4 regions of the Rhizobium sp. Leaf311 genome follow, and region 4 is predicted to be linked to each of the others. Evidence: riboswitches for the same ligand, from Rfam matches in the RefSeq annotation. Region 4 holds a riboswitch; each other region holds the start of a gene.
The links. A riboswitch is a leader RNA that binds a small molecule or an ion and turns the genes downstream of it on or off. The one in region 4 is predicted to bind cobalamin.

Region 1 (7,948 bases), on a different contig from region 4:
CCGAGGAAATGCTGATGCCGGCGGCGTTGCATCGCTCGCAAAAGCCGGAAAGCAGCGCTTCTTCCGCCACCCCTTCGTATCCCTGCTGCGAAAGCCAGAGTGAAATGTCCGAAAGGCGGGATTGATCGACCATGAGTGCCTTTGTCCTTAACGGGAAATCTGATGAGATACGGTTGATCAACGCTTCGCAAGAGCGACGGTGCCGCTATTTTGGCGTGACAGGCAAGAAATTCTGGAAATCGACCTTTGCAGTATGGCGCTACGCTTGGCCACGGCGGTGAAGACGGTTAAACAGCTACTCAAAATTCTGTTTGACGCACAAGCACGGCTGGACGATTTCCAGCCCTGATCCCGAAAGGTTTTTCGATGCGTATAGTAATGATTGGCTCCGGTTATGTCGGGCTTGTTTCCGGTGCCTGCTTTGCCGATTTCGGCCACGACGTCATCTGCGTCGACAAGATGCCGGAAAAGATCGAGGCATTGAAGAATGGGCAGATCCCGATTTTCGAACCGGGCCTGGATGTCATCGTTGCCAATAATGCCAAGGCTGGCCGCCTGAGCTTTACGACTGATCTGAAAAGCGCCGTTGCCGATGCCGATGTGGTCTTCATTGCTGTCGGCACGCCATCGCGCCGTGGCGATGGCCATGCCGATCTGGGCTATGTCTATGCCGCAGCCCGCGAAATTGCCGCAGCCGTTACCGGATTTACCGTCATCGTGACCAAGTCCACCGTGCCTGTCGGCACCGGTGACGAGGTGGAGCGCATCATCCGCGAGGAAAATCCGCAAGCTGATATCGCCGTCGTGTCCAACCCGGAATTCCTGCGTGAAGGCGCTGCAATCGATGACTTCAAGCGCCCGGATCGCATCGTCGTCGGTCTTTCGGACGAGCGTGCCCGCCCGGTCATGACCGAAGTCTATCGCCCGCTTTACCTCAACCAGTCGCCGCTCTTGTTTACGACGCGCCGCACATCCGAACTGATCAAATACGCCGCCAATGCGTTTCTCGCCATGAAGATAACCTTCATCAACGAAATGGCCGATCTGTGCGAAAAGGTCGGCGGCGACATTCAGGACGTCTCGCGAGGCATCGGGCTTGATGGCCGTATCGGCGCAAAGTTCCTGCACGCAGGCCCCGGCTATGGCGGCTCCTGCTTCCCCAAGGACACGCTGGCGCTGGCCAAGACGGCGCAGGATTACGACAGCCCCGTGCGCCTCATCGAGACGACGATAGCGATCAATGACAACCGCAAGCGCGCCATGGGCCGCAAGGTGATTGCCGCCGTGGGTGGCGATATCAGAGGCAAGAAGATTGCCGTGCTGGGCCTGACGTTCAAGCCGAACACGGATGACATGCGCGACAGCCCGGCCATTGCCGTCGTTCAGACATTGCAGGATGCCGGAGCGAAAGTAACCGGTTACGATCCTGAAGGCATGGCAAACGCACGTCCCCTGATGGATGGCATGGACTATGCTGCGGGCCCTTACGAGGCGGCGCAGGGTGCCGATGCCGTGGTTATCGTTACCGAGTGGAACCAGTTCCGTGCGCTCGATCTCGACCGCCTCAAATCGATCATGGCAGCGCCCGTTTTCGTGGATCTGCGCAATATCTACCGCCCGGAAGAGGTCACCGCCCACGGCTTCACCTATGCCGGCATTGGCCGTTCATCATAACAAGGCGATAACATGCGATATCTGATTACCGGAACGGCTGGCTTCATCGGCTTTCATCTGGCCAAGCGTTTGCTGGACGACGGCCATTTCGTCGTCGGCTTCGATGGCATGACGCAATATTACGATGTCGCCCTGAAGGAAAAACGCCACGCCATTCTGGCGCGCTCCAACGGCTTCAAGGCGCAGATCGGAATGCTGGAAGATGCCGATGCGCTGAACCGCGCCGCAGATCTCGCCGAGCCTGAGGTCATCATCCACCTCGCCGCGCAGGCGGGTGTCCGCTACAGCATCGAATGCCCGAAGGACTACGTGAACTCGAACCTCGTCGGTTCGTGGAATATTCTGGAACTGGCCAAGACGCTCCAGCCCAGGCACCTGCTGCTGGCCTCGACCTCATCGATCTACGGCTCCAATGAAAAAGTGCCTTTCGCCGAGAGCGACCGGGCCGATGAGCCGATGACGATCTATGCCGCCACCAAGAAGTCGATGGAGCTGATGGCGCATAGCTACGCTCATCTGCACAAGGTGCCGACCACGGCTTTCCGCTTCTTCACCGTCTACGGCCCATGGGGCCGCCCGGATATGGCGCTGTTCAAATTCGTGGATGCGATCCTGAAGGGTCAGCCCATCGATATCTATGGCGAAGGTAAGATGAGTCGTGACTTCACCTATATCGACGATCTCGTCGAAGGCATCATCCGGCTAAGCCACATTGCGCCATCGGAAGACAACCGCGTCACGCAAGAGGGCGTGACCGACACGCTGTCGAAACATGCGCCCTTCCGCGTCGTCAATATTGGCGGCGGCCAGCCGGTGGAACTGATGCGCTTTGTCGAAACGGTCGAGGACGTCCTTGGCCAGAAGGCCATTCGCAACATGCTGCCCATGCAGCAGGGCGATGTGCCGCGGACCTTTGCCTCGCCCGATCTGCTGCGGGCGCTGACCGGCTATGCGCCCGACATCACCATAGAAAAAGGCGTTGCCTCCTTCGTGGAATGGTACCGCAACTGGCAGTCCGGCAAGGCCTGATCATCAGGCCTGCCGGTCCAAAGCAAATTAGCTGTTTGCCTCTTCGTTCTCACCGGCCTGCAACAGGCGGGTGAGTTCGGCGCAATTCGGGTCGCTTGCGTCAAGCAGTTGCGTCGGAGACGTCCAGCCAAATGTGTAGCCTGCCGCCGTTGCGATCGCCCATGCGGGATCTTCACCGGCGCGTTGCAAGAGCTTTGGGCCCTGCGCGGAAATGCACTGCTGCGATTGCTGGATGGATTGGGCGGATGCATTGGCACCCTGAATCCGGTCCTGCACCTCGGCCTGAATGGGGTTGAGAATAAAAAGCGTGACGAACCACGCGGCAATATCGGAAAACATGCGCTAACCTCTGCACACTCGGCGAAGACATCGGAAAAGGTCCGACATCGTGAAAGCGCCGAGACTTTCACCAGAGGGGCCCGGACCAGCGGGTTGAGTGAGATGTGGGAGGCCGTCTCTCCAATTCAAGGGATAAACGGCCCCAAATATTCAACTCATCGCGCGAGGCGCCGACCTGCCGTTCAGGGTTTTGCCTCTGCCGCGGCAAGCAGCGCATCGAAGCGCGGCTTTGCCCGGGCAGGATGCTCCACCGCCTTGTAGCTATCGGGAAGCTGAGCATCTCCGACCTTGATCAGCATCACCATGCCCATGCCGTAATGCGGCGAGCATTTGATGCCATAAAAGCCGGGGTGATCGAGGGCTATCTCGAATGCCTCGTTGATCTTGCTCTTGAAGCCGGTCGCGCCCTCCGGCACCATGCCCTCGATGGTCGCGACATTGTGGCTCTTGTGGGTGGGAATGAACCGCACCGTGTCACCCGGCTTCAATGCCACGAAATCCGGTTCAAAGACCATTGAACCTTTTTCGCCCTGATTGAGCATCTTCACTTCGAATGTTTCGGCAAGCGCCGCAGACATGGCAAGGCAGGAGAAAAGCGCGGCAGCGGAAAATGTCTTGAGACTATTCATCTGATATCCTTGGAATAAAATCTTTATCGCGAGGAGGCTGGTAGCGGATGTGGCAGATGTCCCCCTCCCCCCGCTCGACAAGCACCTCCACGCCGAAGACGTCGCCTATCAGAGCCGCCGTAAAGATGCTGGATGGCGGGCCGAGCGCGACAAGTTCTCCGCCTTTCATCACGGCAACACGATCACAGAACATGGCCGCATGGTTGAGGTCATGCAGGGCGGCGGCAACGGTCAGCCGCTGTTTGCGCACCAGATGTAAAAGGGCAATCTGGTGACCGATGTCGAGATGGTTGGTCGGCTCGTCCAGAAGCAGGATATTGGGCTTTTGCGCAAGCGCCCGGGCGATGTGAAGCCGTTGCCGCTCCCCGCCTGACAGGGTGTGCCACATGCGTTTGGCCAGATGCCCGGCATCCACGTCGCGCAATGCCTGATCCACAATGGCATCATCCTGCGCCGACCAAGGGGTTAGTGCGCCGATATGCGGTGTGCGGCCAAGCTCCACGGCCTGACGGGCATCAATCCGCTCCTGCGTTTCGGCCTGTTGCTCGACAAAGGCGATGGAGCGGGCCACATCTCTGCGGCTGAGGCTCTGGATTGCCTTGCCGTCCAATGCGACCTCACCCTGTCCAGGTTTTCTGATTCCGCAAAGAAGGGACATCAGGCTGGTTTTACCTGAGCCGTTCGGTCCGACAATGCCGAGAAACTCACCGGGCCTGATATCGAGACTGACATTTCTGACAATGTCCACGCCACCCGCCGACCAATGGAGATTTCGTGCTGAAAGGATCATGGCGTGCTCCGGCGCTGGCACAGGATGAGTGCGAATGCGGGCGCTCCGAACAGGGCGGTGATGACACCGATGGGCAGCACCTGCCCCGGTATCATGGTTCGCGACACAATATCGGCACCGATCATGAAGATTGCGCCGATAAGCGCGGCAAAGGGCAACAGCCGACCGTGCCGGACGCCGACAATCATGCGGGCCGCATGTGGGATGACCAGCCCGATAAAGCCGATGGAGCCGACGATGCTGACCATGATCGCCGTCATCAGCGCCGATATGCCCGCCAGAACAATATAGACGCGGCGAACGGGAATGCCGAGAGAGGCCGCCGATTGCGAACCGAAGGTAAAGGCATCCAGCGCACGTGAATGCCAGAGGCAAATGGCAAGGCCGAGCACGGTCGCCGGCAGCGCCAGCCAGACATCCGGCCAGCGAACGCCTGAGAGATTGCCGAGCAGCCAGAACATGATGCCACGCGCCTGCTCGGCATTGGCGGCCTTGGTCACGATGAAGGATGTGAGCGCGTTGAAAAGCTGCGACCCTGCCACACCGGCCAGAATGATCGCGCTATTGCCGCGCCCGGCACGCAGTGCCAGAAGGCTGACGAGGGTAAAGGCCAGAAGTGCGCCCAGAAACGCGCCGAGCGGCATGGTCAAAAGCCCGGCCCCGAAACCCATGATGGCAACGCTGACCGCACCCATCGATGCACCTGCCGAAATGCCGAGAATATAGGGATCGGCCAGCGGATTGCGCAAAAGCGCCTGCAGGACGACACCTGATACCGCTAGTGCCGCGCCACAACAGGCCGCGACCACCGCCCGACTGAGGCGATAGTTCCAGATGATGCCCTCATCGATGGCATCCAGCGGATAATCCGCATGAAAGACGCGATTGGCGACCGTTCTGGCGACGACATCCATGGAAATGGATGTCTCGCCAATGGCTGCGCCAAGCCAGAGCGCAAGGCCCAGGAACCCGGCCGCCAGCAGGACGGCACGGGTGATGGTGAAGCAAGCGCGCATGGTTACCTGGCAAGGCCAAGTTGAACGACCGCATTGGCCAGAACTTCTATGCCATCGATGGTGCGGATTGTCGGGTTCATCGCCTGCGCATCCATGACAACGACATGGCCTTGGCTGACCGCAGGCATCAGGCTCGTAACCGGATCTTGCTTCAGGAACTTCTCCTTGACGACAACATCGTCAGCCGGAAAGCGTCTGCGGTCCATCTTGCCGACAACCACCAGCGACGGCTGAGACTTGGCGATGGTTTCCCAGCCCACGGTTGGCCACTCTTCTTCGCTGTCGATGACGTTTTTGATGCCGAGCGCCGACATGATGTAGCCCGGCGCGCCATTTTTGCCTGCGACATAGGAATCGATATCCAGCTCGGCGCTGGAGAACCAGAAGACGGCAGAGAGCTTGCCATCGACGGAGGCAATCTTTTTGCGTGCGGTTTCTTCGCGGGCCTTCAGATCGGCCACCAGCTTTTCGCCCCGGTCCTGAACATCGAAAATCTGCGCGAGATCGGTGATTTCCTGATAGATCAGATCCATGGTGAAGACGGAATGACGCACGCCATCACCGCCGCCGGTATTGTCCTTGCCGACGCAATCGGCAGGCGATGTATAGACGGGGATCTTGAGTTCCTCGAACTGCTCCGGCTTTGCCACCACGCCTTCCGGGCCGACATGCCACTGGAACTGCGCCGTCACCAGATCCGGCTTCTTGGCGAGAACGCTTTCGAAACTCGGATCATTGTCCGCCAGACGGTCGATCTTCGCATTGGCCTCTTCATAGCCCTTGATGACAGGGCCGATCCAGACCGCTGTTCCGACGACCTTGTCGGCAAGGCCGAGCATATAGAGAATTTCCGTGGTGCTCTGGCCGACGGAAACCGTGCGTTGCGGCGCGTGGGTAAAGGTAACGTCCCTGCCGCAATTCTTCAGCGTCAAGGGATAGGTGGTCGCAGCAGCGAGGGCGCCGCTTGCAGAGATGCCAAAAGCGGCGGCAGCAAAAATCGCAGAGCTTACGGCTCTTTTGAAATTGAATGTCATTTTCGATAGTCCCCGATCGTCAGCGTCTGCGCATCCAGGCAGACATGATTCAACACGTTTGAACGTCAATCCGTAACGACGCGCGTCAGGACGAACCGAAACCGGGACATGGCAAAAGGAATAGAGCGCCGGCAGGCGCAAGATACAATCACGATGATCTCCTGTTCCGGGCATCCCCGCCCGTGAATTGGATTGAACACATGACGGCAGGTCTCCTGGCTCACGGATTGACGTCTTGACCCGACCTTCCCGCGATGTTGCTTCGCAGTGGCATGGCGCCAGAAAAACCAGCGCCAAAAGGGTTAGACAATCCGCTCACAGTTGCGGGGGCAGCTACGGCATCAGGCCCGAAAGCCCTCACCGTATTCCCTATTATTCCTTGCGATTGCTCGCTCGAAACCGTCGCGACCAGATAGCCGTATTCCAAACCCGCCGTCAAGCGGAGCTTTTTGTTATGTTATTACATTTCAATTGAGAAGCCTAATTCTTCTTCGACAATGAAAAAAGCCGGGAATCTCTTCCCGGCTTTCGATCATGGAGGTTTTTTTGCCGTTTCAGGGCAACGTGTAGGCGATGACATAGTCACCCGGCTTGGTTCCGACAGATCCATGCCCACCGGCAACCATGACGACATATTGCTTGCCGTCATCCGTGGCATAGGTCATGGGCGTTGCCTGTCCGCCTGCAGGAAGCCGCCCCTCCCACAGTTGCTTGCCCGATGTCAGATCATAGGCGCGCAGATAGTTGTCGACGGCGGCACCGAGGAAAGCCACGCCACCCTTGGTAATCATCGGTCCACCGATGCCGGGCACGCCGACCTTGAAGGGCAGAGGCAGCGGCGTCATGTCATAGACGGTGCCGTTCTTGTGCTTGTAGGCAACGTCGCCCGTGCGGAGGTCCGCGCCTGCCACATAGCCCCATGGTGGAGCCTGGCAAGGAATTCCGAGCGGTCCGAGGAACGGGCCCATCAGCACGCCGTAAGGAGCGCCATCATTGCGGTTCAGGCCCTGTTCGCTCCCCTTTTCATCCTGGCCGCGCGGGGGAATCTCGCTGCGAGGCACGAGCTGCGATGTGAAGGCAAGGTAGGTCGGCATTCCGAACATGACCTGACGTTCCGGATCGACCGCCACGCTGCCCCAGTTGAACGTCCCGAAATTACCCGGGTAAACCAGCGTTCCATTCAGCGATGGAGGCGTATAGCGGCCCTCATAGTTCAGCTGGTGGAACTTGATGCGGCAGGCCAGCTGATCGAACATGGAGACGCCCCACATGTTGCTTTCCTGCAGCGGATCCGGCTTGAACGACAGAGCCGATGTCGGCTGGGTCGGCGCGCTGAAATCCTCGGGGATGGCACCGCCAGGCGCTTTCTCCTCGGTCACGGCAAGAATCGGCTCGCCAGTGCGCCGGTCGAGCACGTAGATGTCGCCCTGCTTGGTG
Region 2 (7,948 bases), on a different contig from region 4:
AGGCCGCCAGCATCCGCTCGATCTTTGCACGGTCCAGACCCTTCTCGCCGATGACGACGAGACGGCTGCGACGAACCTCTCCAGCGGCCCAGGGGCGGTCGAAATAGTGATTGACCCTTGAGCCAACCGCTTGAACCTGAAGCCGCATCGGTTTTGCCGAAACGTCGACAAAGCCCTTGATGCGCAGAACGTTTTCGGAGGCTGCCGTTTGCGAGATACGCTCTGCAAGGGCGTCCGGGTCGCTCACGGCGTCAAGCTCCACGACAAAGCTGTCGAACTCGTCGTGATCGTGGTCCTCTTCTTCGTCGTGATGGGTGTGGCGGTTCTCGATGTCGTCTTCGACGGCAAGTCCGAGGCCGATCAGCACGGCTGGATCGATGGCGCCATTGGAGGCGACAACAATCTTCGCAGCTTTTGGCAGATGGGCGTTGATATGGGCCTTGGCGCGCTCCAGACCTTCGGCATCCAGAAGGTCGCCCTTGGTGAGAACGATGAGGTCGGCACAGGCGATCTGGTCCTCGAATACTTCCTCGACCGGATCGTCATGGTCCAGGGCCTCATCATTCTGGCGCTGGGCAGCAAGGGCTTCGAGATCGTGCGACACCATGCCTTCGGCAAGAGCTGCACCATCGGCCACGGCTACAACAGCATCGACGGTCACGCGACTTTTGATCGCGGGCCACTGAAATGCCTGTACGAGCGGCTTGGGCAAAGCAAGACCGGATGTCTCGATCAGAATATGCTCGACGCGCGGCTCACGGCTGAGAATCTGTTCCAGCGCTGGCTGAAAGTCGTCCGCAACCGTGCAGCAGATGCAGCCATTCGCCAGCTCCACAATGTTTTCTTCCGGGCAGCTTTCGATGCCGCAACCCTTGAGAATCTCTCCGTCGATGCCGACATCGCCGAACTCGTTGACGATGATGGCCAGTCGCTTGCCTTCCAGCTTTTCGAGAAGACCTCTCAGCAATGTGGTCTTGCCCGCGCCCAGAAAGCCGGTAACGATGGTGCAGGGAACGCGATTGAGCGTGGTCATGGTGTCTCCTCGGTGTGATGCAAAGCGGGAATGCGGGCAACCATGCCGCGCTTCAAACTGTCGGGCCGTCCACGCCAGGGCATGAGCCCGTCCGGCGCGTTTTCCAGCAGGCGGGCGCCGACCAAAAGATCTGCGGCATCGTCCTGTGCGAGGCCACCGAAAATGTAGGACCAGCCGTCCTGGGTGCGGATCGCAGCGCTCAGGCCGCGCTTGCAGTTTGCAAGGCAATTGACGCTGCGCACGGTCACGCCTTCGTCCTTGCCAAGAGCCGAAACGGTCTGTGCAAGCGTTGCCCCGGCGCGTGGTTCTGCGGTCGGATCGGCCTCCGCGCGGCAACTGCGGCAGACAAACACGACAACGCCTTGAGCCTTGCTCTTATCCGTCACGTCCGTCAGGCTGGGTACTGTTGCTGTCATATCCAAGGGTCTGCTTTCCGCGCCTTCACAATGGTCTCGGGGTGCGGAAATCGAAAATGGCACGCGAAGACGCGCAGCCAGGCCCGAACAACCGACTGACCGGAGCACCCCGCCCGGCAGACGTTTTTCCTGAAACGGCAGGTCTCCTGGCTTGCGGCTTCAGCGCCCTTTCGCTGCCTTCCCGGACATTTCGTCCAGTGGCTTCCAGCGTGGGCTCACCGCTTACAGTTGCGGGGGCAGCCACGGATTTATCCGCAAAGCGGGTTACACCGTGTTCCCTCTTAGCTTTTCCCGTTGCCGGAAAAAGACCGTCAGTGCTTAACCCTTATGCCCTGCCATGCTTTTGTGTCAATGGCGCGCGTCATTGCCCGGCGGGACGTTTTGGGTATAGTCGCCGCTTCGAAAACCAAAAATGCCTGTAAGGATCGACCTGCATGACCCGTGATATCAGCGACAGCGAAGCCGAAAGGCACCGCGCCAAGATGGTCAATCGAAAGGCCGTGCAGGATGCGGAGGTTTCGGAAAAGACCATCGAAAAAGGTCTGCTGATGGTCCATACCGGGCCGGGGAAGGGCAAGTCCACGGCAGCCTTCGGACTGGCCCTGCGTATGCTGGGGACGGGCCGTCGCGTCGGTGTCGTCCAGTTCATCAAGGGCGCCTGGTCAACGGGAGAGCAGCAGGCGCTGGCCCTGTTCGGCGATCGTGTCGCATGGCGCACGATGGGCGAAGGCTTCACCTGGGACACGCAGGATCTCAAGCGTGATGTTGCCGCCGCTTCAAAAGCGTGGGAGGAGGCAAAGCTTTTCATGGCCGATGAGACGATCGGTCTTGTGGTTCTCGATGAGCTTAATATCGCACTGCGCTATGACTATCTCTCTCTCGAGGAAGTCGTGGAAACGCTGCAGGCTCGCCGGCCTGGCTTGCATGTTGTGGTGACCGGGCGAAACGCCAAACAGCCGCTTCTCGACGCTGCCGACATGGTCACAGAGATGACGTTGGTGAAGCATCACTTCAAGGCGGGTGTCAAAGCTCAGTCCGGCATCGAGTTCTAAATCCATGGCAGCGCGTGTCTTGATGTTTCAGGGGACCGGCTCGGATGTCGGAAAGTCGTTGATGGTCGCAGGATTGGCGCGCGCCTTCACGCGCCGGGGTCTTTCCGTCATGCCGTTCAAGCCCCAGAACATGTCGAACAATGCCGCAGTGACCGAGGATGGTGGAGAGATCGGTCGGGCGCAGGCCTTGCAGGCGCGTGCGGCCGGTGTGGCGCTGTCGGTCCATATGAACCCGGTTCTTTTGAAACCGCAAAGCGAGACCGGTGCGCAGATCGTGGTGCAGGGAAAGGTCATCGGCAGCGCAAAGGCAGCCGACTACCAGCACATGAAGGCTTCTCTCATGGGGCATGTGCTGTATAGTTTTAATCACCTCAAAAGCAAGGCAGACCTCGTTCTGGTCGAAGGGGCGGGCAGTGCCTCGGAGATCAATCTGCGGGCCAATGATATCGCCAATATGGGCTTTGCCCGGGCTGCGAACGCACCGGTCATTCTCATCGGCGATATTGATCGCGGAGGGGTCATCGCAAGTCTTGTCGGCACACGCACGGTTCTTGCCGCCGATGACGCAGCCATGATCAAGGGCTTCATCGTCAACCGCTTTCGCGGAGACGCGAGCCTGTTTGACGAAGGGATGCGCATGATCGCGGACATGACCGGCTGGAAAGCGGTTGGTCTTTTGCCGCACTTCGATGATGCGAGCCGCCTGCCAGCTGAAGACGCTCTGGGATTGGTCGGGCCAGGCCATCGTAAAATCGGTGCAAAAATCAGGATTGCGGTACCGGTTCTGCCCCATATTTCCAACTTCGATGATCTCGATCCGCTCGATGCCGAGCCGGATGTCGAGCTTGTCAGGGTGCGACGGGGAGACGTCATTCCGCCGGATTGCGCCATGGTTTTGCTCTGCGGATCCAAATCCACGATTGCCGATCTGAATGCGTTGGAAGCGGCGGGCCTTGATGTGGATATCAAGGCGCATGTGCGCCGGGGTGGTTATGTGCTTGGCCTTTGCGGTGGCTATCAGATGCTTGGCAAAACCATCTCTGACCCAGAGGGGGTAGAAGGCATGCCATCGACCGTTGAGGGACTGGGCCTGCTTGATGTCGACACCGTTCTGACGGGTGACAAGAGGCTGGTTTCCGTCGCGGGCCAGAGCTTCGACGGCAAGTCCTTTGTCGGATATGAAATGCATGTCGGAGTGACCACCGGTCCAGACCGTAGTCGCCCGTTCGCGACTATTGAAAACCATGAGGATGGGGCGTTCTCGGCGGATGGGCGTGTTTTCGGGACATATGTCCACGGTCTTTTTGCCGATGATGGCCAGCGCAGCGCATGGCTGGAACGCTTGGGCGCATCATCCTCTCTTCTGAACTACGAGGAACAGGTCGATGCCGTGCTTGATCGCTTGGCCGACCACATGGAGCGTCATCTGGATCTGGACATGCTTCTGTCTATGGCGCGATAGCAAGCGCAAGCAGGCCGAAAAAGGCGATGAGCATGGCATCAGCGATCCGTGCCAGCCGTATTGCTCTTCGGATATCTGCCGCATTCAAATCACGCCGCCCGCCTTCTCCCATGAAACGGGCCTCGATCATCTGCCCGCCATAGGAGCGTGGCCCCGCGAGCGCAAAACCCAGCGCGCCTGCCATTGCCGCTTCGGGCCAGCCGGCATTGGGGGACCGGTGATGGTGAGCGTCGCGGAAAATCGCGCGCAAGGCTCTGCGGGGGGATGCTTCCTTGATAAAGCAGGCCGCCAGCACGAAGAGCAGTCCGGTCAGGCGGGAGGCTGGCAGGTTTACGAGGTCATCCAGCCGTGCCGACGCCCAGCCAAACGCCTCGTGGCGTGGTGATCGATGGCCAATCATGCTGTCGGCGGTGTTGATTGCCTTGTAGCCTGCGCCGCCTGGAAGGCCCAATAAGCCAAGCCAGAGAGACGGCGCCACGATACCGTCGGAAAAGTTTTCCGCCAGACTCTCGATTGCGGCGCGGCAGACTGCCGCTTCATCCAGTTTTTCCGGGTCGCGGCCAACAATCATCGAAACCGCTTTTCGCCCTCCCGTCACGCCCTCCCGCTCAAGCGCGGTCGCGACTGCCTCGACATGCTGCTCCAGGCTCTTCTGTGCCGGCAAAGATGCACCAAGCAGTGCGACAAGGATCAGACCGAAGGGAAGAGCAAGGAGAAGGGATTGCAGGCCAAGGGCGATCAAAAGCGTGAGGCCAAGAAATATGGCCAGTGCCGCCAGACCCATCGCCTTGCGACGCAAAAATGAATCGTCCTGCCGGTTCCATTTTTTGTCGAGGAGGGCGATAAGCGAACCGATCCAGGTGACTGGATGACCGATGCGTTGAAACAGCCAATCCGGGTAGCCGACTAGGCGTTCGATCAGCAGGGACAGAAAAGCGAGAGCGAAAAACATGAGCGAGACGGTACCAGACAGAGCGCAATCGGCGATCCGGCACGGTGGCGATCTGGGACGTGCGCGCCAGCTTTTTCCTGATGCGCCAGAGCCATGGATCGATCTTTCCACCGGGATCAGCCCTCATTCCTATCCGCATTCGCCCATTCCTGCCAGCGTCTTTGCCCGCCTGCCGGAACCCTGTGCTCTCGATGCTTTGAAAGAGGTCGCGGCAAGGGCCTTTGCGGCACCTTCTCCCGCCCATGTGGTAGCGGCTCCCGGCACGCAGATGCTGATGCCGCTTCTCGCGCAACTGGCCCTGGAGCGTGGCGCAAGGCGAGGTGCCGTTTTGTCTCCCGCCTACGCGGAACATGCCCGCACCGCGCGTATGGCGGGATTGCCCGTCACGGAAGTCTTAGCCGTCGAGGATCTTCAAGCCTGCGACTATGCCGTCGTCATCAATCCGAACAATCCCGATGGTCATGTGACGGAGAGATCGAAGCTTCTGTCACTGGCAGGCATAATGCGCGAAAAGGGTGGCCTTCTCGTCGTTGATGAAGCCTTTATCGAGACGGGTTGCGGTGAAAGTCTCGGTAGCGATGTGGCTTCAGAGGGGCTCGTTGTCCTCAGGTCTTTCGGAAAATTTTATGGCATGGCCGGTATAAGGCTCGGTTTTGCGGTGGCGCATCCAAATCTTGCCGCGGAACTGGAAGCAAGACTTGGCCCCTGGGCCGTTTCGGGTCCCGCTCTGCACATTGCAACGCAAGCCCTTGCCGATGATGAGTGGAAAAATGTCATGAGAGGCCGGTTGAGACAAGACGCCGAGCGGCTGAACGATGCTTTGCGCCGTGCCGGTCTGGCCGTGGTCGGCGGAACGCCCCTGTTTACTCTTGTCCGTAACGAGCGCGCGCCGAATCTCTTCCGCCATCTCGCACAACACGGGATACTGACCCGCATCTTTGACGAAAGACCGGGCGATATTCGATTTGGTCTGCCCGGAACCGAAGATGAATGGCTGCGACTGGGGACTGCGCTCTACAGCTTTGAGGCCGGTGAGGAAATTCGGGCTTAAGCCTGTTCCAGCGGTACGTCGAAGACTTCGCCCGGTCGCATGGGGCGGAAGCGGTCTGGTGCTACGCCGTGTTCGCTCAAGGCAGCTTTCAGGGCGACAACAGGCGCATCGATCGCTTCGTCGGTCAGCTGAACCGTACCCCAATGGTGGCCACAGGCATAGGCGGCGCCGCAGATCTTCATGCCTTCCACGGCTTCAGATGGGTTCTGATGCTGGCCTTTCATGAACCAGCGCGGCTCGTAAGCCCCGAATGGAAGATTGGCGAGGCGGAAGCCCCCGTGCTTCTTGCGGGCCGCATGGTAATTGAGGCCGCTATGAAAGCCGGTGTCTCCGATATGATAAATCTTGCCGCCCGGTGTCTCGATGACGAAGGCTGCCCAGAGCGCCATGCGGCGGTCATTGAGGCCTCTGGCTGACCAATGATGGCACGGCTCGAAGTGTATCTTGATATCCGGTGATAGGCTCAGTTCATCGCCCCAATCGCCGGTCGAAATCCTCGCTGCCTCGACGCGCGTGCGGATCACCACGTCATTGCCCAGCGGCGTGATGAAATGTGGCTTGTGGGCAATGTGCAGCTGGTGGAGCGTTTCCAGGTCAAGATGGTCGTAGTGATTGTGCGTGACGAGCACGAGATCGATGGGCGGCAGATCCTTGAACTGAATCCCCGGCGGGTTGACGCGCTTGGGACCGGCAAAGCTGAAGGGGCTGGTCCGTTCCGACCAGACCGGATCGACCAGAATGTTCAAACCCGCTGTCTGTATAAGAAACGAGGCGTGACCAACGAGAGTGACCCGCAGGTCCTTGCCGTTCACGCGCTTCTCAGGCACGGCGAAAGGGAAGGGGCTTGGATAGGCGTCCGGCCATGTGGCCTTGTTTCCATCGAAACGCCATTTCATCAGGTCGAGAAAGCCGTTTGGCGCTTCGCCGCCCGGATTGAAAAATCGCACGCCATCGAAATGATCCGACAGGGGGCCACTGTAATAAGCGCTTGCTTGGGATTGCCGCGCATAGAGGCCGCCGCCAGCAAGCAGGGCGCTGAGAAAGGAAAGTTTGAAGAGCGTGCGTCTTTTCATTCAACAAGCTATAAGCTGTAGCAAAGCTCTCATCAAGGCGCTGGTGAGACTGCACCCCCCATTCGGTCTGGAAGGGTGCCTGTCGCCAGAATCGCGACTTCGGCTTGACTCTTGCGGCATTTTGCTGTTAACCCGCGCCGATCAGCTGGCAGTTTCATGACTCCGAGCCGCCGACCGGGACCCGCAAGGTATAGAAGATCCCGGAGGCAAACATCCGACAGCGCGATGCGCCCTCGGGTGCTTTTTGGCTATGCGTCTTGTTTTTGACAGCAAAAGCACCGACGTTTCGGAAACCCCGGAACGAAGAAGGATGACGCAATGTTTGAAAACCTCCAGGACCGCCTTGGCTCCATTCTGAATGGACTGACCGGCCGTGGCGCGCTTTCGGAAGCCGATGTGACGGCTGCCCTGCGCGAGGTTCGCCGTGCGCTTCTGGAAGCGGACGTGGCGCTCGAAGTGGTGCGCTCCTTCACCGACAAGGTTCGTGAAAAGGCCGTCGGCGCCTCGGTTCTCAAATCCATCAAGCCCGGCCAGATGGTCGTCAAGATCGTCCATGACGAGCTGGTCGAAATGCTGGGCTCCGAAGGCGTGGCGATCGATCTCCATGCAGCAGCCCCCGTCGTCATCATGATGGTGGGTCTGCAGGGCTCTGGTAAGACGACCACAACAGGCAAAATCGCCAAGCGCCTGACAGATCGCGACAAGAAGAAGGTGCTGATGGCATCTCTCGACACGCGTCGTCCGGCAGCGCAGGAACAGCTGCGCCAGCTCGGCGTCCAGACCGGTGTCGACACGCTGCCGATCATCGCCGGGCAATCGCCGACCGATATTGCTTCGCGCGCCGTGCAGGCGGCCAAGCTCGGCGGTCATGATGTCGTGATTCTCGACACCGCCGGTCGTACCCACATC
Region 3 (7,948 bases), on a different contig from region 4:
CGCAGAGATAATCGGGGGTGATATCTCCGCGCGGCACGGGGGCGTCCGGCGGAAAGATCGCCACCAGCTCGTCGCAGATGATGTCGCGCAGGTCGATGCTGCGCGCGCTGGCGGGCAGGGTCACGATAGCCGCATCGATCATATTGTCCTCCAGAAACCGCAGGATATCCGGCGTGTTGCCGGTCTGAACCTTGATCTCAATGTCAGGCATGGCGTGGCGTATCTGGCCCAGAATGGCGGGCAGGAAGTAGATCAGCGCCGTTGCGCCGGTGCCGATCCGCAGCCGGCCAGCGGCACCACTGCGATGGGGCGCAATCGCCTCCATGGCCTGCGCCACATCCTCGGCAATGCGTCGCGCATGGACCAGAAGATCACGTCCCGCCGTTGTCGGTTGCGCCCGCCGCCCGACACGCTCGATCAGCCGTGTGCCCAGCTGCTTTTCCAGCAAGCGGACATGCAGGCTGATGGCGGGCTGCGTCATGCCGACCTTCTGCGCCGCAGCCGAAAAACTTCCCAGATCCGCCACGTCGATAAAGCTGCGCAGCTGCTTGAGATCGAAATCCATGAAACGAAGAATTCCTTATGGTTTGCATAAGATGGATAAGCTTTATTTTGGTTTCCGTCTGATGCAAACTGCGTGCAACGATTTTCCCAGGACATTGAAATGCATTCCCAGCAAAAACCTGCCGTCTTGATCCGCCCCTGCGAGGAGGCCGACATCTCCGTCATTACTGAAATCTACCGCGACGCGGTCCTTCACGGCAGCGCCAGTTTCGAGATCGAGCCACCTTCTGCAGAGACCATGCTGGAGCGCAGACGGGCGCTGGTCGAGGGTGGATTTTCCTATATCGTTGCGGAAGTGGAAGGCACCGTCGCGGGCTATGCCTATGCCGGGCCGCACCGCGCACGCCCAGCCTATGGCGCAACCGTCGAGGATTCGATCTATGTCGATCCGGGCCGCAAGGGTCTCGGGATCGGCAAGACGCTGTTGCTGGCTCTGATAGAGGATGCGACATCGCGCGGCTTTCGCCAGATGGTGGCCGTCGTCGGCGATTCAGACAATGCAGCCTCGATCGGCGTTCACCGTGCCGCCGGTTTCGACATGGTCGGCACGCTGAAGTCGGTCGGCTGGAAGCACGGGCGTTGGCTGGATATCGTGCTCATGCAACGCCCGCTGGGTGAAGCGGACAGCACGCCCCGCTTCTGACCCGCGCTGTCAGGGCTTGGTGGAGCCCGGCATTTCGACCTTGACCGTATCTGCGGCCAGCTCGCTACCCAGTTCCACGGCCTTGCTCTTCTTGTCGTAAACGCAAATGTGGCTGACGGCTGTATCTGTGCCCTTTGCCTTGCCGGTCATGATGGCCAGGCCGAAATGCTCGCTGCCGGTCGGGTCGACCACGGCCTTGGCATCCTGAAGCAGGTCTTTCGACGCGGCAAGACATTTTGCCTGCACGTCGGCCGCAAATTCCTGCCAGGCATCGCCGGACGATGCGGCGGCGGGCAAGGCGGCGAGGCTTGCGAGACATGCGGCCAGAACCATGCGTTTCATGAAAATCTCCCTGCTGCTTCATCATCCGGAAATCGAACGGATTTTTCGTGTTTGGTACGCCAGCCTTGCTGTCAAAAATGTTTTTCGAGAGGCATTGGTGGAATTTTCTCTTTTGCCGGAACATTTTGATATTTCACAGGTTGCCTCGGATGGCGTCCGCTCTTATGGTCCGCGCACAAGGTTTCAAGGAGCGGCCACGCCGCTGCAACAAGGAGTAAAACCATGGCCTTTGAACTTCCCGAACTGCCTTACGATTACGATGCGCTCGCGCCTTACATGTCGCGCGAAACGCTTGAGTTTCACCACGACAAGCATCACAAGGCCTACGTGGACAACGGCAACAAGCTCGCGGCCGAAGCCGGTCTTGCGGATCTTTCGCTGGAAGAAGTGGTCAAGAAGTCCTTCGGCACCAATGCCGGCCTGTTCAACAATGCTGCCCAGCACTACAACCACGTCCATTTCTGGAAGTGGATGAAGAAGGACGGCGGCGGCAACAAGCTGCCTGGCAAGCTGGAACAGGCATTTGCCTCCGACCTCGGCGGCTATGACAAGTTCAAGTCCGATTTCGTCGCAGCCGGTACAACGCAGTTCGGCTCCGGCTGGGCCTGGGTTTCCGTCAAGAACGGCAAGCTCGAAATTTCCAAGACCGCCAATGGCGAGAACCCGCTGGTTCACGGTGCAGAGCCGATCCTCGGCGTCGACGTATGGGAACATTCCTACTACATCGACTACCGCAACCTGCGTCCGAAGTACCTCGAAGCCTTCGTCGATAATCTCATCAACTGGGATTACGTTCTGGAGCGCTACGAGGCCGCTTCCAAGTAAGCGTCTCGCATACGAGAACAGGAAACGCCCGGCCATGTGCCGGGTGTTTTCGTTCTGTCATAAGGGTGTCATTCGCCCGGCCTATGCGGGGGCATCATGACAGACACATCCAAGCCACTCTTCTCCTTCGGCGTCGTCGCCGATCCCCAATATGCCGATGTTCCGGCCCGCCCGGAAATGAACCGTTATTATGCGGAAAGCCGAGGCAAGCTTTCGCAGGCCATTGAAACATTCAATGCCCACGAGCTTGAATTCGTGGTGACGCTTGGCGATATCATCGACCGTGGATGGGAGAATTTCGACGCTATCATGGGCTGCTATGATGCGCTTGAGCATCGCTGCGTGCTGTTGCCGGGCAACCACGACTTTTCCGTCGCGCCCGAATATCTGGATCGCATTCATGCCCGCCTGAACATGCCTGCACCATGGTATGATTTCAAAGTCGGCGGCGTCCGCTTCGTGGTGCTTGATGGCAATGATGTCAGCCTGTTTGCACCGCCGCCCGGCGATGCCCGCCGGGAACTGGCCAGCGCACGTCTGGCCGCGCTGCAAGAGGCAGGTGCCATCAACGCGCAGGAGTGGAACGCTTCCTTCAGCCGGGACCAGCTAAACTGGCTCGATCAGACCCTGACCGCCGCAGATGCGGCAGGCGAACATGCCATCCTGTTCTGCCACTATCCGCTCTACCCGCAAAATGCTCACAATATGTGGGACGCACCGGAAATCCTGTCTCTGCTTGCGGCTCACCCAAGCGCGAAAGCCTGGTTCTGCGGCCATAACCACACCGGCAATTACGGCCAGCTCGGCCACACGCATTTCGTCAATTTCAAGGGCATGGTGGATACGCCCGACGAAAACACCTTCGCCATTGCCGATGTCTACGAGAATCGCATCGAAATCACCGGGTTCGGGCGGGAAGAAAGCCGAACGCTAATCTTCTGAACACTGGCCCTCTGAGAAGATGGCAGTGCGGCCTTTGCTGAAACGCATCGCCAGCGAGATGGATCGACCACACTTATTCATTTGATATTTCCTGGAAAAACGGATGGCTATCGACGCGATATCGCACATCCAATGTTTGACCAATGCTGTATTTTCAGGAATATTCGAGATGTCTTACACGGAAAATCTCTGGCTTTATTTCACGCTTTTATTCGGCATCATCATCCTGCCCGGGGTCGATATGCTGTTTGTTCTGGCCAGTTCCCTGACGGGTGGAAAACGGACGGGCCTTGCGGCAACGTCGGGCATCGTGGCGGGCGGGGTCGTTCACTCGCTTTATGGCGCAATCGGCGTGGGGCTGCTGGCAAGCCTCATTCCGGTGCTGTTCAAGCCGCTTCTCATCTTCGGTGCGGCCTATAAGATCTGGGTGGGCTTCGGACTGGTGCGCAGCTCCATCGTCATCGAAGGGGGGGAGGCCGATGCCAGCGCATCCGCCTGGCGCGCGTTCCGCCGCGGTATTGTCACGTGTCTCAGCAATCCAAAAGCCTATCTCTTCATGATGGCCGTCTACCCGCAGTTTCTCAAGCCTGCCTTTGGCCCCATCTGGATACAGGGCGTCATCATGGGGTTGATGACAGCGGCCACGCAGCTTGCCGTCTATGGCACGCTGGCAATGACGGCAGGCAAAAGCCGCGATTTGCTGGTGTCTTCACCGCATGTGACGGTTTTCATTGGCCGCGCCGCAGGTCTGCTGCTGATCGTGGTTGCCGGTTTCACCGCTTGGGAAGGAATTGTCAGTCATTGATATACGCCTGATTTCGCTTCAAAAATCACCGGAATGTGACTTCTTTTTGCCATTTGAAACGGGCATCTTCCTGTGCGTTCATTGCGCGTGTCGCAAAACTGTGCAGAGGTTTTGCGATGAACATTATGTGACCATATAGATCATACATGCCGCCTTCGTGCGGATCAGGAGAGAGAGATAATGAAGCTTAGAACCATTGCCGCATCCATTATGATTGGCTGTCTTTGCGCCGGTGCGGTTTCCGCAGCCGGCGAGATGGAAAAGCGCGAAGGCCTGATGAAGGGCATCGGCGGAGCCATGGGCGCGCTGGGCGCGATCGCCAAGGGTGAAAAGCCCTATGACGCAGAAACCGTCAAGACAGCGGTAACGACAATCAGCGCCAATGCGAAAGCCTTCCCGGACCAGTTCCCGGCTGGCTCCGAAGGCGGCGCTGCGGCACCTGCCATCTGGCAGAACTTTGCGGATTTCAAGTCGAAGTCAGAAAAGCTGGGTTCGGATGCAGATATGGTTCTGGCACAGTTGCCGACAGACCAGGCAAGCGTTGGCGCGGCCCTGAAGACGCTGGGCGCCGATTGCAGCAGCTGCCACCAGACCTACCGCCTGAAGAAGTAATACACGCCCATCAGGTCCGCCACTCAACCGGCGGGCCTTTTTGCATTTTGAATTTTTGAGTGGAGCGGAGAAGGCAATGGCTTCCATCTGGACGAAGCTGGCGGGTGGCGTCGTTGTTGCTGGCATTGCCGGGTTCGGCGTTTTCATGTGGGTCACCGCGCCGCAGCGTCAACCGCCAAGCCACTGGGCCAATCTGGGCGAGCCCAACCTTGCCAATGGCGAAACTCTTTTCTGGGCAGGCGGTTGCGCAAGCTGTCATGCCGCCCCGGATGCGACCGGAGACGCTTTGAAGACACTGTCCGGCGGGCAGGCGCTGCCAAGCCCGTTCGGAACCTTCCACATGCCCAATATTTCGTCCGACCCTCAGCATGGCATCGGCGGCTGGACGGTGGCGCAATTCGGCGATGCGATGACGCGCGGTGTTGGCAAGGATGGTGAGCATCTCTACCCATCCTTCCCCTATGCGTCCTACGCGCGGATGACGCCGCAGGATATCAACGATCTCTTCGCCTATCTGAAAACATTGCCCGCCAGCACCAATGATGCACCGGCGCATGACCTGCCATTTCCCTTCAACATTCGCCTGAGCCTGGGTGGCTGGAAGTTCCTCTATTTCGACAAGGGTCAGCCAAGGGTGCAGATCGCCAATGCCGACGCGCAGGTCGTTCGCGGGCAATATCTGGTGGAGGGTCCCGGCCATTGCGGCGAATGCCACACCCCGCGCGATGCGCTGGGCGGTTTCCTGAAAGACCAGTGGCTTGCCGGCGGACCAAACCCGGAAGGCGAGGGACGTATTCCCGATATCACCCCGGGCTCCGATACCATCGGTTCATGGACACGGGCCGATATTGCCAGCTATCTCGAAACCGGCTTTACGCCGGACTTCGACAGCGCCGGTGGCTCCATGGTCAAGGTGCAGCAGAACATGGCGCGTCTGACAGCGGAAGACCGTGATGCCATCGCGGCCTATCTCAAGGCCGTGCCCGCGCGGTAATTGCCCATTGACTCGAGCGCCCGATCGCCGGATAACGGTTGTGTGATGGTCTTTCCGGTTCGCCCGGAAAGTGAAAAGGGAACACGATAGGGGTGTGAAAACCTTGATTCGTGGCTGCCCCCGCAACTGTGAGCGGAGAGCCTGAAAACAAAAGCCACTGATCTGGCGCATCGACGCGAAATCGTTTTCGATCTCGTAAAATACGATGCGGACCAGGAGGATCGGGAAGGTGTTTTCAAGGTTGTGACCCGCAAGCCAGGAGACCTGCCATCACATGAAGTGTCGTCAATACCGGCGGGGTGTCCGGGTAAGCACGGTTGGCAGGTCGGGTATTCCCGCCTTTAAAACCATGTGTCTCTTTCCCCGTGGTGAATGTTGAATGCGGTTGTGGGCTTTGATCAGCAATGGCCCGGCCGCACATGAGAGGGTCACCATGTCCATACAGCAAAACACGGCTTCATCGGCCGTATCGTCAACCACAGCAAAAATCGCGCAGGCGCTGACAGCCGCCGCACTCGGCCTGTTCATCGTCGGTTTCGTCGGCTTTTCGCATGTCGAGGCCGTGCACAATGCCGCGCATGATACGCGCCATGCAAACGCCTTCCCTTGCCATTGAGGGGAGACGAGACATGCCTTTTTTCCGTAACATCGTTTTTACCGCCGTTCTGGTTGGGCTGATTGCCGGTCTGGCCGTCAGCGCCATGCAGGCAATCGGCACCACACCGCTTATTCTGCAGGCTGAAACCTTCGAAAATGCCGGTGGCGAGGCCGCGCATGTCCACGGACATGATGCCGCAGCAGCACCCGCAGATCACCACCACGACGCCGCAACGCCTTCGGACCATCACCACGATGCCGAAGCCTGGGCTCCGGCAGATGGGTTCGAGCGCAATGCCTATACCATCGCTGCCAATGTGCTGACGGCCATCGGCTATGCGCTGGTGCTGACCGCTCTGATTTCCTTGCGCGGCCCGGCAAATGGCTGGCGTGAGGGCCTGTTCTGGGGCCTTGCGGGCTTTGCCGCCGTCATGCTGGCCCCCATGATCGGCCTGCCGCCAGAGCTGCCCGGCAGCCCGGCAGCCGAACTCGGCGCACGCCAGATGTGGTGGGTGGGCACCGTTGCCGCCACGGCAAGCGGGCTTGCGCTGCTGGCCTTCAAGCGCGCAGAACCATGGGCCGCCATTCTCGCCGTGGCGCTGATTGCGGCACCGCACATCATCGGCGCACCGCTGCCGCCGGAGGGCGAACATGCGCTGGCGCCCCTGCCGCTGGAACGCCGCTTCGTGGTGCTGGCCACCGTCACAAGCTTTGTCTTCTGGCTTATTCTCGGCGCTCTCAGCGGCCTTTTCCTCAAGCGGTTCGAGGCGGCACGGTAGAATGACAGGGCAGGGAAATGACGACGCCGAATGGAGCGATGGGCTCGATGCGCTGAGTTTCCCTGTCCCCAACCATGCAGGCCGCTGCGTCATGCACCGGCTGGCCTTCCGGGCGCTTCTGGCAGTCGAGCCGCAACGAGACGCCTGCCTTGCCTATTTCACGGCAAACAAAGCCGCATTCCTCAGCGCCGCCACCACCAAAATCACCCGCCTCGCTCTGCCCGCCGACCGCAGCCTGCACATCAACAGCCGCGACCTGCGCCGCGCCATAACCCCACAGGCCACCACCAGTCCCGCCCGCCTTTGCCGCGTTCTGGATCGCTAGGACTGTTTTTACCGCAGTTGCGGCGGGCGGGATGCCTCAAGTCTGACGTGGCGGGCGGGGCTTACCCGCTTTGTCCCACCGGACATCTCACCCACCCCGTCATCCCGGCCTTCAGCCGGAAGCCAGCCAGGCCCAAGTCTTTGGGCTGGGAGCAGGCGCTTTATCAGACGGATGTCGTCTTTTGGCTGGGGAGAGTTTCTTGACCGAAGGGACGTCGTGTTGTGGCTGAAGAGAGTCTTTTGATCCGACGGACGTCGGATCGCTGGACCCCGGATCAAGTCCGGGGTGACGGCGGTGTGTGGTGGCGGGTGGGGATTGCTGGGGTGGGCTGGGGTGTGCTGGGGTGGGTGCTGTTGGCGTATCGGCGGGGGAGACTTGTTGTTGGTTCCGCCTGCGATTTTCTTTGACTTCAGGCATTCCCTTTTACCTTCCGTCATTCCGGCCTTGAGCCGGAATCCAGCCAGCCCAAGTCTTTGGGCTGAGGGGAAGCGCTTGATCAGACGGACGTCGTCTTGTGTCT
Region 4 (7,948 bases):
TTCGGCTCTGGCGGCGTGATGAACATGTGACTCTCCTGCATTTCCATATTTCTAAAATGCGTGAGCGCGAAATTCGATCAGTTGTTCGCAAGCTTTTTTCAAAGCTGTGATTCAAGCGGAAGAAAGCCCATGATGCCGGCAAGTACACGACGGCTGACGCTGGCATATGGCTCGTATCGATAATGTTGCGGCTTGCCTCGAACAAGGCCGGTCCATCTGAGGTTGTTGCGTTCGTCCAGAGCAAGCTCGAAACTCATTTCGCGGCTTGTTTCTTCCTTGAAGATTTCGTCCATTTCCCGAACCAGTTCTTCGGACGAAAAAAGAACACCCATTTCGGTGTTGAGAGACATCGACCGGGGATCGAAATTCAGAGACCCGATAAATCCGGTCCCACCATCACGGGTAAAGGCTTTCGTATGAAGGCTTGCCTGACCCGAGCCCCGCAAGGAGAAGGACTTATGGTCATCTGCGAGCAAGCGAAGCTCATGCAGCTTGATGCCATTGACCAAGAGCGGACGCCTGTATCGTGAATAGCCTGCATGTACTGCCGCGACATCGGTTGCGGCAAGCGAGTTGGTGAGAACGCTGACCGAAACCCCGCTTGCAGACAGGCGCGAAAGCGTTTCCACACCCTTCTGCCCCGGTATGAAATAGGGCGATGTTATCTTGAGCTTATGCTTCGTCTCTTCCATCAAAGGCAGAAGCGTTTCCATGAGAAAGTTGCGACCGGTGCGTCGCTTTCCGGCTGCTTTTTCAGGCGGGTCGGCGACCACTTGCGCATTGTCCACCCAATGAAGATTATCGGCCCTCAGGAAGTTACCGGAATGGTGCTGGCTTTCCACCTGTGCAAGATAGGGCGAAGCGGCGTCGCCTGAGGCGAGTACATCCATGCGGCGCCGAAGTTTTGCGAGTTTGTTTGGCCTTCTTGCAAGAAGGGACCGAACAGGCACGGCAACGGCACTGTTCCAGTAGTCGTCGAAGATTTCCTCTGCCTGCGCAACGCATTCTCCGTGCGCGATAACATCGAAATCGCGGAAATTCGCGCTCTCGGCGGCGTCGAAATAGGCATCTCCAATGTTTCGCCCTCCGACAATCAAAACCCGACCATCTGCAATCCAGGCCTTGTTGTGCATACGTCGGTTGACGGAACGGAAACGCATGAGAAGCTCGAGCCCTCGGCGAATGACGTTCTCCCGTGCCTTTGTCGGGTTGAAGAGGCGCAGTTCGATGTTGGGGTGGCTATCTATGGCATGGAAGGCCCTGTCCGATATGGAGACACCCAAGTCATCCAGAAGCAGGCGAACACGAACACCGCGGTCCGCTGCAGCGATCACCTCGCGCATCACCAGCTGTCCGGTGAGGTCGGCGTTCCACATATAGTACATGAGATCAAGGCTGCGCCCTGCGGCGCGCGCGCTGCCAACGCGTACAGCAAATGCACCAAGATTGGATTGTATCAGGGAGATGGCGCTAGGTTCGGCATGGGCCGAACTGAGGTTGATCCAGTGCCGGTCGAGCGGTGTGGCATCGTCTGATTTCGGCAGGGCCGTAGAAGCAATCTTCGTAATGATCTTGTCACGATGGCGGGATGCCAGCGCAAGGCCAGCGAAAATTGCCAGGACGATCAACACTGCAAACAATGTTACGGCACTCACAGCGATCGTTTTATCCGCCCTATCGTAAAGACTTAAAGGTCTTAGTGGATCTCAATATTCCGCTTGTCAGCTTCCTGCTTGATGATGTCTTCAACCAGCTGGCGTTTCAATGAAGGGTCGCCCAACAAATAGTCGTCTGCAAGCTCGAAGATCGATTTTGGACGTTCCATGCGGCTCAACGTATCGAGGTCCGAACCAATCTGCTGCCTAAGTTCGTTGTAATCGTCCATCGTCTTACTCCATTTGCCTATAGAATGCACAGGTGGGCAGCACGGTTCCGCCATCTGCGAAATCGGCCACCAGCGGCTTGCATCTCGAACTCATGGCTTGCATAAGCGCTCGCATCAGGTGCCCGCGCGACGCGGGAGAATCGGGAACACGGTGAAAATCCGTGACGTGCCCAACGCTGTAAGGCCGAGGCATATTTCCAAATGCCACTAAAGTTTCGGGAAGGCGGAAATGTGCTGAAGAAGCCGAGTCAGAAGACCGGCCTGATACCATGGACCGAAGCGCAAGGACGGCGCCACGTTGTTAATTGGCAGGCGTTAAGCGCTATGCCATGCATTGTTGGGGAATGACGATGCCGACGGACGAACAGAAGCAGGCACTCAGGCCTGTTTGTAAATTTTCGCAGGACGAGGTCGACGCCGTCTATCGTGCCATACATGAGCGCCGGGACGTTCGCGATCAGTTCCTGCCTGACCCATTGCCGGCTGATCTTATTGAGAGACTGCTTGGCGCCGCTCACGCTGCTCCCTCGGTCGGGTTCATGCAGCCGTGGAACTTCACACTGGTAACCGACGCGGCGACGAAAGAGCGTGCTTGGGAGGCGTTTTCTCGCGCCAATGCAGAAGCGGCCAATATGTTCGAGGGTGAGAAGCAGGCGCTTTATCGCAGTCTCAAGCTCGAAGGCATTCGCAAGGCCCCGCTCTCGATCTGCGTGACCTGTGATCCTACACGCGGCGGCGACGTCGTTCTGGGGCGCACACACAATCCCCGCATGGATGTCTATTCCACAGTCTGTGCCGTGCAAAACCTGTGGCTGGCCGCAAGGGCGGAAGGTATCGGGGTTGGCTGGGTCAGCATCTTCCACGATGCGGACATCCGGGACATCCTCGGCATTCCCGACCATATTGAAATCGTCGCGTGGCTCTGTCTGGGCCGGGTCGACATGCTCTATCAGGAGCCGGAACTTGCGGTCAAAGGCTGGCGTCAGCGGCTGCCTATTGAAGAGCTGGTGTTCCGCGACAGGTGGGGAAGGTCTTAGCTGGCCATCACTGCTGTTGTGGCTGCGCACCCTTCAAAGCTGGATTTTTCAGATCGATTCGGCTTTGCTCCTCCGGCAGAAACTGTGGTCCAACCATGCGGACCTTGTTCTTCGCCGGATCATAATCTCGCTCGGGAATGGGCGAAGCCGTCTGTTTTTGCGGCTCTTGCGCAGGTTTTGCCGACTCTTCGTTGCCCTTCGGCTTGATCGTTGTGATGCTGGACTGATTTTGCAGCGCTGTGGACTGGGGCGCCTGATCCTGCTTCTTCTCATCATTCTGATAGGCCGCCATGTTGCAGCTGCAGGACGGTGACCTTTCGGAAGTGGGCTTGTCTCGATAGGCGAAAGCTGTCGGCATCGAAGAGTAGGGTTGGCCAGTCTTGGCAGAGACCATGTCGGAACTTTCCTGGCCCTCAAGCGCGTGATAAAAAAGTTCCGTCTGGGTGCCTGGACACATTCGCTCGCATTGCGCTGCCTGCGAGCGGAAATCCAGCGGCGTTGCGTTGGATGCGATGGGGAAAAATGCGCCGTCGCAGGTTCTCACGCATAACGTTCTAAGCCTACCTTGCATGGGCATATCGGGGTTCGGCCCATAATCGGAATAGCCGGGTTGCTCAAACGGATCACCCGGGCCGCGCATGTCAGGGTCCTGTGGCGGGTCGATGGTGGTGATCGATGGTGCCTGCTCGTCAAGACAGCCTTGCGCATCCAGAGCCGCCATAATTTGCTGTCGGTTGTTGCTGCCGCTGTTCTGCCGCCGTTCGGCAAGCATTCTGTCACGCTCCTGCGTGATCATTTCCCGGTCTTCCTGCGCCTGAACGAGCGCATCGCCGATCTCTGCGCAGAGTTCGGCATTTGGATTTCCGTAGACAATGACACTGCCTGACGAGCAGCCGTAGCCGCGCATATCATTCCTGATCCGGCGAATGAGGATATTCTGCTGCGCCAGCGCGTTCGCATATCTGCGCACCTCAGCAGTGTTGCCGATGGCCTGCCTTGGCTGCTCCAGCTGCGCGCGCAGGGAATCGCAGACGGGATCTGCCTGAGCCGAAAACGGCACGGCGAACATCAGCGTAAGCAAGGTACCAATCGCTCGGCGGCGGCGCGGGGTCAATGATACGTCCGTCTTCCTGGCCCGCCTTATGCGAGCCATCTTCTGTCGTGGGTCGCCCGCGCAATACGGACGACGCTGTTTAGCTGATGGTAACATAATGCTGCATCGCAGTGCGGCAAGCCGCACCTCAAAATTATGTTAACTCTGGCTTACTCCGACGGATTGGAGGCTTGCACCACCGCAAGGGCAGCCATGTTGACCACGCCGCGTGATGTCACTGTTGGTGACAGGATGTGGACGGGCAGGGCGGAACCAAGAAGAATCGGGCCGACATGCAAGCCTTCTGTCATGGTGCGCACAACGCCGAGCGTGATGTTTGCCGAGTCGAGGTTCGGGAACACCAGCAAATTGGCCTCGCCCGACAGGGAGCTGTTTGGCATGGCGCGCTTGCGAAGGGTCTCCGACAGGGCAGAGCCACCCTGCATTTCACCATCGATTTCCAGTTCCGGCGCAGCCTGACGTACCAGCTGAAGGGCGCGGCGCATCTTGCGGGCACTTTCGGAATCACGCGAACCGAAGTTCGAATGGCTTGCCAGTGCAATCTTCGGCGTGATGCCGAAGCGCTTGATTTCCTTGGACGACAGGATCGCCAGTTCAGCGATGTCTTCCGACGTCGGTTCGTAATTGACGAAGGTGTCCGTAAGGAACAGCGCACCCTGCTGTGTGATCAGCAGGCTGAGGCCGCCAAATGTATGTGCGCCTTCCTGTTTGCCGATGATCTGATTGACGTCGCGCAGATGTCTGTCGAAACGGCCTTCCAGACCGCAGATCAATGCGTCTGCCTCACCGCGCTTGACCGAGAGAGCGCCGATGACCGTACTGTTGGTACGAACGATTGTGCGAGCAGCTTCCGGGTTGATGCCGGCGCGGCCGACGAGCGCGAAATAGTCATCGACATAGTCGCGGTAGCGCGGATCGTCTTCCGGATTGACGACGGCAAAGTCCGTATTTGGCCGAATGCGAAGACCGAACCGCTTCAGACGGGTTTCGATGATCTGCGGACGACCGATGAGGATCGGTATTCCAGTACCTTCTTCGAGCAACACCTGGGCAGCACGCAGCACGCGTTCGTCTTCGCCTTCCGCAAAGATGATCCGCTTTTTCTCGGCGGTCTTCGCCAGGTTGAAGATCGGCTTCATGATAAAGCCGGAGCGCCAGACAAAGCGGTTCAGCTGATCGAGATAGGCGTCAAAATCGGTAATCGGACGGGAGGCAACACCGCTCGCAGCCGCTGCCCGTGCGACAGCCGGAGCAATACGCAGGATGAGCCGCGGATCGAACGGCGAGGGGATGAGGTAGTTCGGACCAAAGATTGGTGTCTCATCGCTGTAAGCTTTCGCCGCAACTTCAGAAACTTCCTCACGCGCCAGTTCAGCGATTGCGTGAACGGCAGCCATTTTCATTTCTTCGTTGATGCTTGTCGCACCACAATCCAGCGCGCCCCTGAAAATATAGGGGAAGCAGAGCACGTTATTGACCTGATTGGGGAAATCCGAACGACCGGTGCAAATCATGGCATCCGGCCGGGCCTGGCGGGCAAGTTCGGGCATGATTTCGGGTGTAGGATTGGCGAGCGCCAGAATAAGCGGCTTTTCAGCCATGCGCGCCAGAAGTTCCGGTTTCAGCACGCCAGCAGCGGAAAGGCCGAGGAAGACGTCAGCGCCATCGATGGTCTCGTTGAGCGAGCGCTTGTCGGTCTTCTGGGCGTAGACTTCCTTCCACTCGTCCATAAGAGTGTTACGGCCATCATAGACGAGGCCTTCGATATCGTGGACCCAGATGTTCTCGCGCTTGGCACCCAAGACGACCAGAAGATTGAGGCAGGCGAGCGCGGCAGCGCCCGCACCGGATGCCACGATCTTGACGTCGCCGATCGATTTGCCGGCCAGTTCGAGCGCGTTCGTAACCGCTGCAGCTACGATGATGGCCGTGCCGTGCTGGTCATCGTGGAACACCGGAATGTTCATCTTCTCACGGAGCTGACGTTCCACTTCGAAGCACTCAGGCGCCTTGATGTCTTCCAGATTGATGCCGCCGAAGGTCGGCTCCAGCGCTGAAATGGTCGAGACCATATCGTTGATGCCGGGCGCATCGATTTCGATGTCGAACACATCGATGCCGGCGAATTTCTTGAAGAGGACCGCCTTGCCTTCCATGACGGGCTTGGAGGCCAAAGGTCCGATGTTACCGAGGCCGAGGACCGCTGTGCCGTTCGAAATCACCGCAACCAGATTGGCGCGCGCCGTGTATTGAGCCGCCGTTTCAGGATTTTCGTGAATGGCAAGGCAGGGTGCTGCAACACCGGGTGAATAGGCAAGCGCCAGATCGCGCTGGTTTCCAAGGGGCTTGGACGCCTGAATTTCAAGTTTTCCCGGGCGCGGGTAACGATGATAGAAAAGCGCCTGTTCTTCCAGATCCGCATTGGCGTTTGTGTTTTGCGTCTTGCCCGTATCCTGAGAACTCATTCTATCCACCGCTTATTTCAAGTTTCTTGGAGGCCTTTGCATACAACAATCGGCCCAGCCGTACAGCCGTTTATTTCATTCGGGAGGCGCAAAAACGGTAGTTTAGGTATCTCGGAAAAATGCAGCGTGTTGGTTGTAAATCTGGGTCTGTCATCTTGCTGAAACACGAGTCTGGTTTTGCAGAGGGGAAAGTTGCCGAGACGGGGGAAGAATTCCATGGCCGCGCAAACCGAAGCCAGACAGTTCAGAACGCTTTTCATTTCCGATGTGCATCTTGGCTCTAAAGCGGCCAAAACGGATTTCCTTCTGGATTTCCTGCGCCATCATGAGGCCGATACCATCATCCTCGTTGGCGATATCATCGATGGCTGGCGTCTGCGCCGCAGCTGGTACTGGCCGCAAGGCTGCAATGATGTGGTGCAGAAACTTCTTCGCAAGGCCCGCAAGGGAACGCGCATCGTCTATATTCCCGGAAATCACGACGAATTTCTTCGCGAGTTTCCCGGTACCCATTTCGGTGGGATCGAAGTGGCAGAGCGGATGATCCACGAAGCCGCCGACGGCAAGAAGTATCTGGTCATCCATGGCGACGAATTCGATGTCGTGGTGCGCAACGCAAGGCTTCTGGCCTATCTCGGCGATTGGGCCTATGACGCAGCCATTGCGCTGAACGTGGCAATTGCCGCTGTACGTCGCCGCATCGGCCTCCCTTACTGGTCCTTCTCCGCCTGGGCAAAGCTGCAGGTCAAGCACGCTGTCAACTTCATCGGAGAATTTCAGCGGGTGGTCGCCGACGAAGCCCGTCGCAACAAGGTCGATGGCGTTATCTGTGGTCACATCCATCACGCCGTCATGGAGGATATCGATGGTATCCGCTACATCAACACCGGCGATTGGGTGGAAAGCTGCACGGCCATCGCAGAGAATACCGACGGCTCCTTCGAATTGATCACCTGGATGAAGTCCGATGACAAGACCGAGGATAACACTGTCGGCACACTTGAGCCCGTGGTCTTCCCCAAGCTCATCGATACCTATGCGGCTTGAGTGGTAGCGTCAGTTCAGCCCCACAGCTCCGGCTGCGGCGGGTGAACCATCGATCCTTCGTAGAGAAGACCCGGTTCCCTGTCCCTAGCGAGCAGGAGTGGGCCGTCCAGATCGGCAAACTCGGTGTCTTGCGCCAGCATAAGGGCAGGGGCCATGCCTAAGGATGTGCCGAGCATACAGCCAACCATGATGGTGTAGCCCAGGCGCTGCGCCTCCTTTTTCATGATCAGCGCCTCGGTCAAGCCGCCTGTCTTGTCGAGCTTGATGTTGATGGCGTCATAGCGATCACGCAGCGAAGCCAGATCTTTTGTCAGGTGCACACTTTCGTCGGCGCAGATTGGAACAGTCCGCTCGATGCGCGAAAGAATATCGTCTTTTCCAGCTGGCAGTGGTTGCTCGA

Region 1: another riboswitch for cobalamin. It lies ahead of ASF69_RS00205 (ABC transporter substrate-binding protein); the one in region 4 lies ahead of bluB (5,6-dimethylbenzimidazole synthase).
Region 2: another riboswitch for cobalamin. It lies ahead of ASF69_RS15955 (DUF1636 family protein); the one in region 4 lies ahead of bluB (5,6-dimethylbenzimidazole synthase).
Region 3: another riboswitch for cobalamin. It lies ahead of ASF69_RS08115 (CbtB domain-containing protein); the one in region 4 lies ahead of bluB (5,6-dimethylbenzimidazole synthase).

What each region holds. Positions count from the first base shown of each region.
Region 1 is NZ_LMNZ01000001.1:50,255-58,202, reverse strand. Features, by position in the region: gene ASF69_RS00240 (adenylate/guanylate cyclase domain-containing protein) at 1-133, opposite strand, end outside; gene ASF69_RS00235 (UDP-glucose/GDP-mannose dehydrogenase family protein) at 367-1,674, shown strand; gene ASF69_RS00230 (NAD-dependent epimerase) at 1,687-2,703, shown strand; gene ASF69_RS00225 (hypothetical protein) at 2,731-3,042, opposite strand; gene ASF69_RS00220 (pseudoazurin) at 3,225-3,671, opposite strand; gene ASF69_RS00215 (ABC transporter ATP-binding protein) at 3,664-4,461, opposite strand; gene ASF69_RS00210 (iron ABC transporter permease) at 4,458-5,477, opposite strand; gene ASF69_RS00205 (ABC transporter substrate-binding protein) at 5,480-6,511, opposite strand; cobalamin riboswitch at 6,699-6,930, opposite strand; gene ASF69_RS00200 (glucose/quinate/shikimate family membrane-bound PQQ-dependent dehydrogenase) at 7,066-7,948, opposite strand, start outside.
Region 2 is NZ_LMNZ01000018.1:49,587-57,534, reverse strand. Features, by position in the region: gene cobW (cobalamin biosynthesis protein CobW) at 1-1,033, opposite strand, end outside; gene ASF69_RS15955 (DUF1636 family protein) at 1,030-1,449, opposite strand; cobalamin riboswitch at 1,568-1,777, opposite strand; gene cobO (cob(I)yrinic acid a,c-diamide adenosyltransferase) at 1,884-2,501, shown strand; gene ASF69_RS15945 (cobyric acid synthase) at 2,506-3,963, shown strand; gene cbiB (adenosylcobinamide-phosphate synthase CbiB) at 3,950-4,915, opposite strand; gene cobD (threonine-phosphate decarboxylase CobD) at 4,914-5,966, shown strand; gene ASF69_RS15930 (MBL fold metallo-hydrolase) at 5,963-7,039, opposite strand; gene ffh (signal recognition particle protein) at 7,358-7,948, shown strand, end outside.
Region 3 is NZ_LMNZ01000004.1:487,900-495,847, forward strand. Features, by position in the region: gene ASF69_RS08075 (LysR family transcriptional regulator) at 1-565, opposite strand, end outside; gene ASF69_RS08080 (GNAT family N-acetyltransferase) at 665-1,207, shown strand; gene ASF69_RS08085 (hypothetical protein) at 1,217-1,549, opposite strand; gene ASF69_RS08090 (superoxide dismutase) at 1,772-2,374, shown strand; gene ASF69_RS08095 (metallophosphoesterase) at 2,471-3,316, shown strand; gene ASF69_RS08100 (LysE family translocator) at 3,486-4,121, shown strand; gene ASF69_RS08105 (cytochrome c) at 4,302-4,733, shown strand; gene ASF69_RS08110 (cytochrome c) at 4,810-5,727, shown strand; cobalamin riboswitch at 5,757-6,014, shown strand; gene ASF69_RS08115 (CbtB domain-containing protein) at 6,161-6,343, shown strand; gene ASF69_RS08120 (CbtA family protein) at 6,357-7,103, shown strand; gene ASF69_RS08125 (hypothetical protein) at 7,105-7,428, shown strand.
Region 4 is NZ_LMNZ01000020.1:469,598-477,545, reverse strand. Features, by position in the region: gene ASF69_RS19070 (carboxymuconolactone decarboxylase family protein) at 1-26, opposite strand, end outside; gene ASF69_RS19065 (phospholipase D family protein) at 99-1,655, opposite strand; gene ASF69_RS19060 (hypothetical protein) at 1,697-1,885, opposite strand; cobalamin riboswitch at 1,985-2,165, shown strand; gene bluB (5,6-dimethylbenzimidazole synthase) at 2,236-2,922, shown strand; gene ASF69_RS19050 (DUF2865 domain-containing protein) at 2,930-4,036, opposite strand; gene ASF69_RS19045 (NADP-dependent malic enzyme) at 4,186-6,501, opposite strand; gene ASF69_RS19040 (UDP-2,3-diacylglucosamine diphosphatase) at 6,718-7,548, shown strand; gene dgcA (N-acetyl-D-Glu racemase DgcA) at 7,563-7,948, opposite strand, start outside.